DNA from 3 places in the Blautia sp. TF10-30 genome. Region 2 is predicted to be linked to each of the others. Evidence: predicted binding sites of a transcription regulator. Region 2 holds the regulator's gene; each other region holds the start of a gene.
What was found. Region 2 encodes NrdR, which represses ribonucleotide reductase genes. Its sites were predicted from a motif close to CACAANATNTTGTG; they were not measured.

Region 1 (3,160 bases), on a different contig from region 2:
CTTGTACTCCTGGCGTTTTCCGTCGTTCCAGTTCTTGACCGGACGGTAATATCCCGTGATACGGCTGTAAACCTCTGCCTCTTTTCCACAGATCGGACATGTAAAATGCTCGCCGGCGAGATAGCCGTCGTTCGCACAAACAGAATACGTCGGGGACAGCGTGTAGTACGGCAGTTTGTAGTTCTCTGCAATCTTCCGCACAAGGGAAGCTGCTGCTTTCCAGTCCGGCAGTTTTTCGCCAAGGAACGCATGGAATACAGTTCCCGAAGTGTACAGCGTCTGCAGATCATCCTGAATATCAAGCGCAGAGAAAATATCCTCGGTATAGTCCACCGGCAGATGGGAGCTGTTGGTGTAGTACGGGGTATCTCCCTCATGGCCTGCGGTCTTGATATCCGGCCATTTTGCACGGTCGTGTTTTGCCAGACGGTATGCGGTCGACTCCGCCGGAGTTGCCTCAAGGTTGTACAGATCGCCGTACTCCTCCTGGTAATCAGAAAGACGCTCTCTCATATGGTTCAGAACTTCTTTCGTAAACTGCTGTGTCTTCGGATCCTCCAGACCCTTTCCGAGCCATGCGGCATTTAAGCCGGCCTCGTTCATACCGATCAGACCGATGGTTGAGAAGTGGTTCTCAAACGTTCCAAGGTACCGTTTCGTATATGGATACAGTCCCTCGTCCAGGAGACGGGTAATGACCTCACGTTTCGTCTTTAACGAACGTGCGGCAATATCCATCATATGATCGAGACGGCGGTAGAACTCTTTCTCATCTTTGGACTGATATGCGATACGCGGCATATTGATGGTGACAACGCCGACCGATCCGGTGCTCTCGCCGGAACCGAAGAATCCGCCGGTTTTCTTTCGAAGCTCACGCAGATCCAGGCGGAGACGGCAGCACATGGAGCGCACGTCGCTTGGTTTCATATCGCTGTTGATGTAGTTGGAGAAGTACGGGGTACCGTATTTTGCAGTCATTTCGAACAGCAGACGGTTATTCTCCGTATCGGACCAGTCAAAATCGGATGTGATGGAGTAGGTCGGGATCGGGTACTGGAAGCCTCTTCCGTTGGCATCTCCCTCGATCATCGTCTCGATGAACGCTTTGTTGACCATATCCATCTCTTTTTTACAGTCTTTGTACTTGAAGTCCATCTCCTTGCCGCCGACGATCGCCGGAAGCTCCGCGAGGTCATCCGGTACGGTCCAGTCGAGTGTGATGTTGGAGAACGGTGCCTGGCTTCCCCAGCGGCTCGGTGTGTTGACGCCGTAGATAAACGCCTCGATGCACTTCTTCACTTCGCCGTAGCTTAAGTTGTCCACTTTGACGAACGGCGCCAGATACGTATCAAATGAAGAAAATGCCTGCGCACCTGCCCACTCGTTCTGCATAATGCCGAGGAAGTTGACCATCTGGTTGCACAGAACCGAAAGATGTCTTGCCGGAGAAGAAGTAATCTTTCCGTTGATGCCGCCAAGTCCTTCTTTGATGAGCTGTTTTAACGACCATCCTGCACAGTAGCCGGTCAGCATCGACAGGTCGTGGATGTGAATATCCGCGTTGCGGTGTGCCTCGGCGATCTCGTCATCATAAATCTCTGATAACCAGTAGTTGGCTGTGATCGCGCCGGAATTGCTTAAGATCAGACCGCCGACAGAATACGTTACAGTCGAGTTCTCTTTGACACGCCAGTCCTCTACCTTTACGTAGCTGTCCACGATCTCTTTGTAGTCTACGATCGTCGATTTCATGTTGCGGATTTTTTCCCTCTGCTTGCGGTACAGAATGTAAGCTTTTGCCACTTCTGCGTAGCCGCACTGGATCAGCACGTTCTCCACGCTGTCCTGAATTGCCTCCACTGAAATTTTTCCGTCTTTGATCTTGGACTGAAAGTCCGCTGTTACGCGCAGTGCCAGCATCTGAAGCATGTCATCGCTGAACTGCATATCTTTTGCGCCGAATGCTTTTCCAATCGCATCGGTAATCTTTTTCATCTGGAACTCTGCAATCGTTCCGTCTCTCTTTTCTACCTGAAACATGGAATCCCTCCTGTTAATTCAACCGTTTCTGCAAGACCTTTTTAAGGTTCCACTCTTTGCAGTGTCTGAACCATATGATAGCAGAGCATGTTTCTCCCGTCAATAGTAAAAAGTACCATATCTAGTGTAAAATTTTCTAACATCACTAGATATGGTACTTTTACTTGTGTTCTGTCTCTTCCATTTTTCGGCGCTGTACGGCGCTTAAAGGGATGTACTGCCGTTTTTAAGCCCGCTTGCCATACCTCTATACCATCGGATAGATATCCTTCGGTACATAGGCTTTTACGCGGATGCCTTCCGGCAGATATTCTTCTTCGAGCAGAATTCCGTATCCGCGGATCAGTGAAATCGTTCCCGCCTTATCGTACGGATAGAGGCGCTCGATATAGATTTTTCCCTCCATCATCCACGAGGAGAGTAAATTTTTGAGGTCTTCGAGTCCCTGTCCTGTTTTGGCAGAGACCGCAAGGCTCGCGTCTGCCCGGAAATCTTTTACAACCACCGGGGCAAGAAGCTTATCCTGCTTGTTCAGCAGGGTGGCGATCTTTTTGTCCTCAACTTTCAGTTCCCGCAGCGTATCGTACACGACCTGCATCTGCAGCTCCATCTGCGGATTTGACGTATCCACAACGTGGAGAATATAGTCGGCATACCGTGCTTCCTCCAGCGTACTGCGGAATGCATCGATCAGATGATGTGGCAGCTTATTGATAAATCCAACCGTATCGGTCAGCAGGATTTCCTGTCCATCCGGAAGGGTCAGTGACCGCGTCGTCGTATCCAGCGTGGAAAACAGCATTGCATCTGCCAGAATTTCCGATCCTGTCAGTGCATTTAAAAGACTGCTCTTTCCCGCTGACGTATAGCCTACGAGCGCCGCTACCGGGATTTTGGAACGTTTTCTGCCTTCACGAAGGAGCTCTCTGTGCTGGCGTACTTCCTCAAGCTCACGTTTTAACTGCGTAATACGCGTGCGGATCAGGCGCCGGTCGGTTTCCAGCTTTTTCTCTCCCGGTCCTCTCGTACCGATTCCGCCGCCGAGACGGGAAAGCGATGTGCCAAGGCCGGAAAGTCGGGACGCACGGTACTTTAACTGGGCCAGCTCAACCTGGAT
Region 2 (3,160 bases):
CGATACTTCTTCCTCATCCGTCCAGTCTTTGACGTGTGACTTCATATCGTCGAACATCCGCACAACCTTGATGTTTGCACCGCCGTGCTTCGGTCCCTTTAAGGAGCCGAGCGCCGCTGCAATTGCGGAGTACGTATCGGTTCCGGAAGAAGAAACAACATGTGTTGTAAAGGTTGAGTTGTTACCGCCGCCGTGCTCCATGTGGAGGACGAGGGCAAGATCGAGGATCTTCGCCTCCAGCGGGGTGTATTTCTGATCCGGGCGGAGCATCAGCAGAATGTTTTCTGCGGTGGAAAGCTTCTTCGACGGATTGTGGATATATAAACTTTTTCCCTTGATATAATGGTTGTACGCCTGATAGCCATAGACGGACAGCATCGGGAAAACAGAAATCAGGTTAATGCACTGGCGAAGCACATTCGGAAGGGAGGTATCATCTGCGTGGTTGTCGTACGCGTACAGGGTCAGAACGCTTCGGGACAGAGTGTTCATCATGTCCTTGGTCGGCGCTTTCATAACAACGTCACGCACAAAGTTCTTCGGCAGGGACTGCTGCTGTTTTAAAATCGTCTTAAAATGCTTAAGCTGCTCTTCATTCGGCAGATTTCCAAACAGGAGCAGATAAGCGACTTCTTCAAATCCCATACGGTTTTCACTCAAAAATCCCTGGGTCAGTTTTTCCACGTTGATGCCGCGGTAGTACAGACGTCCGTCACACGGTGTTTTGACGCCGTCAATGATATCCGAAGACACAACGTTTGAAATCTGTGTCAGTCCCGCAAGGACGCCAACGCCGTTGACATCGCGCAGTCCGCGTTTTACATCGTATTGCCCATACAGCGAAACATCCATTTTGGAGTTATCCAGACAGATGTTTGTCAGTTCCTCTATTTCCGGTGTTACTTTCATGCTAAAAGCCATATGCATTCCCCTTTCTCTTCTCTTTTTTTACTCACTTTCGCTCATTATAGCATTAAACCAAGGGATTCGTATACTGAAATTTTTATAAACATTCGAAAAATTTTCGTAAGATTTTGTCTCACAAAAGGTATCAGGCTTCTGTTTTACATGCATCGAAGGCTTGATCCAGTGCGTCCAGGAAATCTCCCATCACGTAATACAGCGTCTCAAACCGCAGATAATCGAGGACGTTTTCATCCCACATAAACTTCAGCACCGGCGGGAATTCCTCATCGGACTCCCAGAACTGGAAGACGAGCGGCAGAAACGGAAAGACATGAAAAACAAAAGCAGCGTCTCCCGGGAAATATGGTTTTCCGCCAAGGGAAACGCATGCTTTTTTCAGCTGTTCCACATGCCCGTCATACCGTGCGGCGCGGCTGTCGTGAACGCCGGACGCAATCGTGCGGCCTTTGATCGTTCCCTTTAAGGAATTGGTACGCGCATACGTGCCGGCGAGCACAATCTCCTTCTTTCCGCAGCAGAGCAGGTCGAAAATCGTCAGCGTCTCATTGAAACTGCCCTGATGTACATGAAGAAAATGGTCTTTTGATCCCTCTACAACACCGGTATGGCGGTTCACTCTCCATTCTTCAAAAAGATACGGCACATAGAAATAATCGCCATCAAACGCAAAGCCATACTTTCCTTCGATCTCCTTCTGATCGTATGTCAGAAAACGTTCCTGCATCTGATCACGCATTTTAATATAGTTCGACACTTCCATTTTTTTGCCTCCCGCTATTTGTCGAGCATCTTTTTCAGCTCGTCCATGAACGTGTTGACGTCCTTGAACTCACGGTAAATCGACGCAAAGCGGACGTACGCCACCTGATCCAGGTCTTTTAAGTAATGCATGACCTTCTCTCCGATCACAGAGCTTGGAATCTCGCGTTCCTCGCCGTTGAAAAGCTCCGTCTCCACCTTGTTGACCATCTCGTTGATCTTCTCGGCGGACACCGGCCGTTTGTGGCAGGCGCGCAGGATACCGGTCTCGATTTTCGAGCGGTCATACTGCTCGCGGTTCATATCTTTTTTGATGACGATCAAAGGGATCGTCTCCACTTTTTCGTATGTCGTAAAGCGTCTGCCGCAGACATCGCACATCCGGCGGCGGCGGATCGCATTGCTGTCTTCAATCGGGCGTGAATCCACAACCCGGGTATTATCCTGATTACAAAATGGACATCTCATATCTTTCGTCCTCGTTTCTAAATAAGTATTTCGGAAAGTTTTCTACTTTTACAGTATACGCATTTTTCCGTGAAATTCAAGTCAACTGCAGCAACATTTTCGCATATGTTTTTCCATAGGAATCAGTAAAAAGGAGCACCGCATGCGCGTTGTAGATCTCCGCCAGAAAGAAGTTATCAATATCTGCACCTGCAAAACGCTCGGCTGTCCGATTGATGTGGAATTCAATCCAAAAACGGGACATCTTACCGGACTCGTTCTTCCGGGTCCTGTGAAATTCTGCGGCTTTTTCTGCCACGGCGAGGATTTTGTGATCCCATGGGACCGCATCTGCCAGATCGGCAACGATATCATTCTCGTCGAAATTCCGGAAAAAGAGAAAAAACAGCCCTGATCAACGGATATGAAAACCGAATTCCGATTCCAGCGGAATCTTCGTCCATTTTGCATCCGTGATTTCGATGTAGCTGGAGGTGCGGATCCTTTTGATCATCTCCGTGATCGTCTCCTCATCACCCTGCACCTCCATCTCCACCGTCTCATCCCAGCAGTTTCTCACCCAGCCTGTCAGTCCGAGCTGGTAGGCAGCATAATACGCCCGGTAACGGAACCCCACGCCCTGCACCTGGCCGTAGAAAATCACATGGTACCGGATTTCTTCTTTTTCGTCTCTTCTGTCTCGTTTCGCTGTCTCGTTCATATTTCTCTGCCTCCCAACAGTCATTGCCTAAAATTCGTCTGCCGTCGCACAGTACAGCGGAAGCGGGAACCAGTCGGATGGAATGTTCTTCCAGATTTCAGATGGAACCTTGCTTCCCTTACTTGCCAGCGGTGAAAGAAGCAGTTCCTGCGCCTGCTCCCGGTTGAGTACATCTGCCCTCGGATGGGCTTCCCGTGTCACGGTCACAGTTCCATCTTTTACCGTCACGGTCACCGGCTGTCCCTCCAGTACGGCAGACCACGTTCCATCGCTGATGCCCATCGTCTCTGCTTTCATGGTCAGCAT
Region 3 (3,160 bases), on a different contig from region 2:
GCCGCTCGTTCCCACGAGGAAAGCGGCAAATACTGCTGTTAAAACCCAACGGTATTTTTTCATCAAAACCTCCTCATAATAAATGGTTAAAAATATTTGAGAGTTACTTCATGTAAGTAACGATATCAGTTCCCCCTATTCTATCACATTCCGCTTCGTTTTCCAATGTCTGAAGCGGATTTGAGAAAAATGGTTTTTCAAAAGCGCGGTACGGAATACATATTTAGTAAGGAACTGGAAAGGGCAGAAGTCTGGGAGGAGGCTGTGTATGCGTTTTACAAAAATGCAGGGCTGCGGAAATGATTATATCTATGTAAATGCCATGGAGGAGCGGGTGGAGAGTCCGGGACGGCTGGCAAAAGCGGTAAGTGACCGCCATTTCGGCATCGGCGCGGACGGGCTGATTCTGATCGGGGCATCCAAAACAGCAGATTTTTCGATGGAAATGTACAACGCCGACGGCTCGAAGGGCGCGATGTGCGGCAACGGCATCCGCTGTGTGGGAAAATACGTGTACGAGCATGGGCTGACGAGAAAAACGACGCTGACTATCGAAACCGGCAGCGGAAACCGTGTGATTCATCTGCAGACGGGGGAGAATCCGAATAAGATCTGTCAGGTGACAGTGGAGATGGGAACGCCGGAATTCCGCGCCGCACAGATCCCCGTTGTTTCTCTGGGGGAATATGTGCTGGAGCATAAAATTACCGTGTGCGGGGAAAATTATACGATGACCTGCCTTTCGATGGGAAATCCGCATGCGGTGATTCCGGTGGAAGATGTGGAAAAAATATCCATTGCAAAGACCGGTTCCGCTTTTGAACACCTTTCCTGCTTCCCGGACCGTATCAATACAGAGTTTATCCAGACTTTAGATCAACACACAATAAAAATGAGAGTCTGGGAACGTGGGAGCGGTGAAACGCTGTCCTGCGGAACGGGAGCGTGTGCGGCAGCCGTCGCGGCGATGCTTTCCGGCTGTGTTTCGGAGGGAGAAACTGCCGTAGAACTGCGCGGCGGCAGGCTTTTCGTTACATGGGACCGGACGAAAAATAAGGTCCTTCTGACCGGCCCGGCCGAGACCGTTTTTGAAGGAACGCTTGCAGAACGAATTTGAAAAATGCAGATTTCTGTCTGCACGAAAGAGCAGTATGCAATATTCTGAAAATAAAAACTTACAGGAAATGCCTTTTCTTTTCAAAAGAAACATGCTACAATATGTGGTGCCCGCTACAAGAAAAGGGTGGGGGACACACAAGATATAGTGTTTGAATTGGAGGACACCACAATGGTTTATATTATCAAAAAGGACGGCACCAAAGAAGAATTCGACGCGCAGAAGATCGTCCGTGCCGTAAATAAATCCGCACAGAGAATCCTGTATACCTTCTCACAGCAGGAGATTGACTTTATCTGTAAGTTCGCAACCGAGCACGTATATTCCCTTGGAAAGACCGAAATTCCGATCAGCGATATGCACAATATCGTGGAGGGAGCACTCGAAAAAGTAAACCCGGCTGTGGCAAAAAGCTACCGCGATTACCGCAATTACAAAACTGATTTTATCCATATGATGGACGAGGTCTACACGAAGAGCCAGTCCATCCGCTACATCGGCGACAAGAGCAATGCCAACACCGACAGCGCCCTCGTTGCAACGAAGCGAAGCCTGATTTTCAACGAGCTGAACAAAGAGCTGTACCGCAAGTTCTTCATGAACCGCAACGAGCTGCAGGCCTGTAAGGACGGTTACATCTACATCCACGACCAGTCCGCACGTCTCGATACCATGAACTGCTGTCTGTTCGATGTCGGAAACGTTTTAAAAGGCGGTTTCGAGATGGGAAATGTCTGGTACAACGAGCCGAAGACACTCGACACCGCATTTGATGTCATGGGCGATATCGTCCTCAGCACCGCTGCACAGCAGTACGGCGGCTTTACCGTGCCGGAGGTGGACAAGATCCTTGCTCCGTACGCACAGAAGAGCTACGATTACTACGTAAAAGAGTTCCTGAAATATACCGACGCATCCTGGGAGGGTGCACAGGAGAAAGCCATCGAGTATGCGATCGACAAAGTAAGAAGAGAGTGCGATCAGGGATGGCAGGGAATTGAGTATAAACTGAACACTGTTGGATCTTCCCGCGGTGATTATCCGTTCGTTACCGTGACCCTCGGCCTTGGAACGAGCATGTTCGAGAAGATGATTTCCATCTCCCTTCTTGAGGTCCACAAAAACGGACAGGGCAAGAAAGGCCACAAAAAGCCGGTGCTCTTCCCGAAAATCGTCTTCTTATATGACAAGGCAATTCACGGAGAGGGCGGCATCGCAGAAGATGTCTTTGAGGCAGGACTTGACTGTTCCTCTAAAACCATGTATCCGGACTGGCTGTCGATGAGCGGCGAGGGCTACATCGCCGAGATGTACAAGAAATACAAGAGAGTCATCAGCCCGATGGGATGCCGTGCTTTCCTTAGCCCGTGGTACGAGCGCGGAGGCATGGAGCCGGCAGATGAGAACGACAAACCGGTCTTTGTCGGACGTTTCAACATCGGAGCCGTTTCCCTTCATCTTCCGATGATCCTGGCAAAATCCCGTTCCGAGAACCGCGATTTCCACGAAGTGCTTGATTTCTACCTCGAGATGATCCGCGATCTGCACAAACGGACCTACGATTACCTCGGCGAGATGCGTGCATCCACGAACCCGCTGGCTTACTGTGAGGGAGGTTTCTACGGCGGCCACTTAAAACCGTCCGACAAGATCCGCCCGCTGTTAAAGCCGATGACCGCATCGTTCGGTATCACGGCGCTGAACGAGCTGCAGGAGCTGTACAACGGAAAATCTCTTGTTGAGGACGGACAGTTCGCACTTGACACGCTGAAATATATCAACGACAAGGTTGCCGAGTTTAAGAAAGAGGACGGCATCCTCTATGCGATCTACGGCACACCGGCAGAATCCCTGTGCGGCCTGCAGATAGAGCAGTTCCGCAAACAGTACGGCATCGTCCGCAACGTTTCGGACCGCCCGTATGTGAGCAACAGTTTCCACTGCCACGTAACCGAGGACATTACCCCGATCCAGAAACAGGATCTCGAGGGACGTTTCTGGGAGCTCTGCAACGGCGGAAAAATCCAGTACGTGCGCTATCCG

Region 1: DXD02_RS09290 (ribonucleoside triphosphate reductase) is a predicted target of NrdR. The motif match lies at 2,157-2,170, and genes of this name have one in related genera.
Region 3: nrdD (anaerobic ribonucleoside-triphosphate reductase) is a predicted target of NrdR. The motif match lies at 1,254-1,267, and genes of this name have one in related genera.

What each region holds. Positions count from the first base shown of each region.
Region 1 is NZ_QUKM01000008.1:124,933-128,092, forward strand. Features, by position in the region: gene DXD02_RS09290 (ribonucleoside triphosphate reductase) at 1-2,043, opposite strand, end outside; gene hflX (GTPase HflX) at 2,291-3,160, opposite strand, start outside.
Region 2 is NZ_QUKM01000001.1:470,536-473,695, forward strand. Features, by position in the region: gene DXD02_RS02125 (citrate/2-methylcitrate synthase) at 1-921, opposite strand, end outside; gene DXD02_RS02130 (DUF3786 domain-containing protein) at 1,052-1,687, opposite strand; gene nrdR (transcriptional regulator NrdR) at 1,702-2,154, opposite strand; gene DXD02_RS02140 (YlmC/YmxH family sporulation protein) at 2,297-2,548, shown strand; gene DXD02_RS02145 (acylphosphatase) at 2,549-2,854, opposite strand; gene DXD02_RS02150 (GNAT family N-acetyltransferase) at 2,882-3,160, opposite strand, start outside.
Region 3 is NZ_QUKM01000014.1:43,868-47,027, reverse strand. Features, by position in the region: gene DXD02_RS12255 (hypothetical protein) at 1-63, opposite strand, end outside; gene dapF (diaminopimelate epimerase) at 269-1,117, shown strand; gene nrdD (anaerobic ribonucleoside-triphosphate reductase) at 1,289-3,160, shown strand, end outside.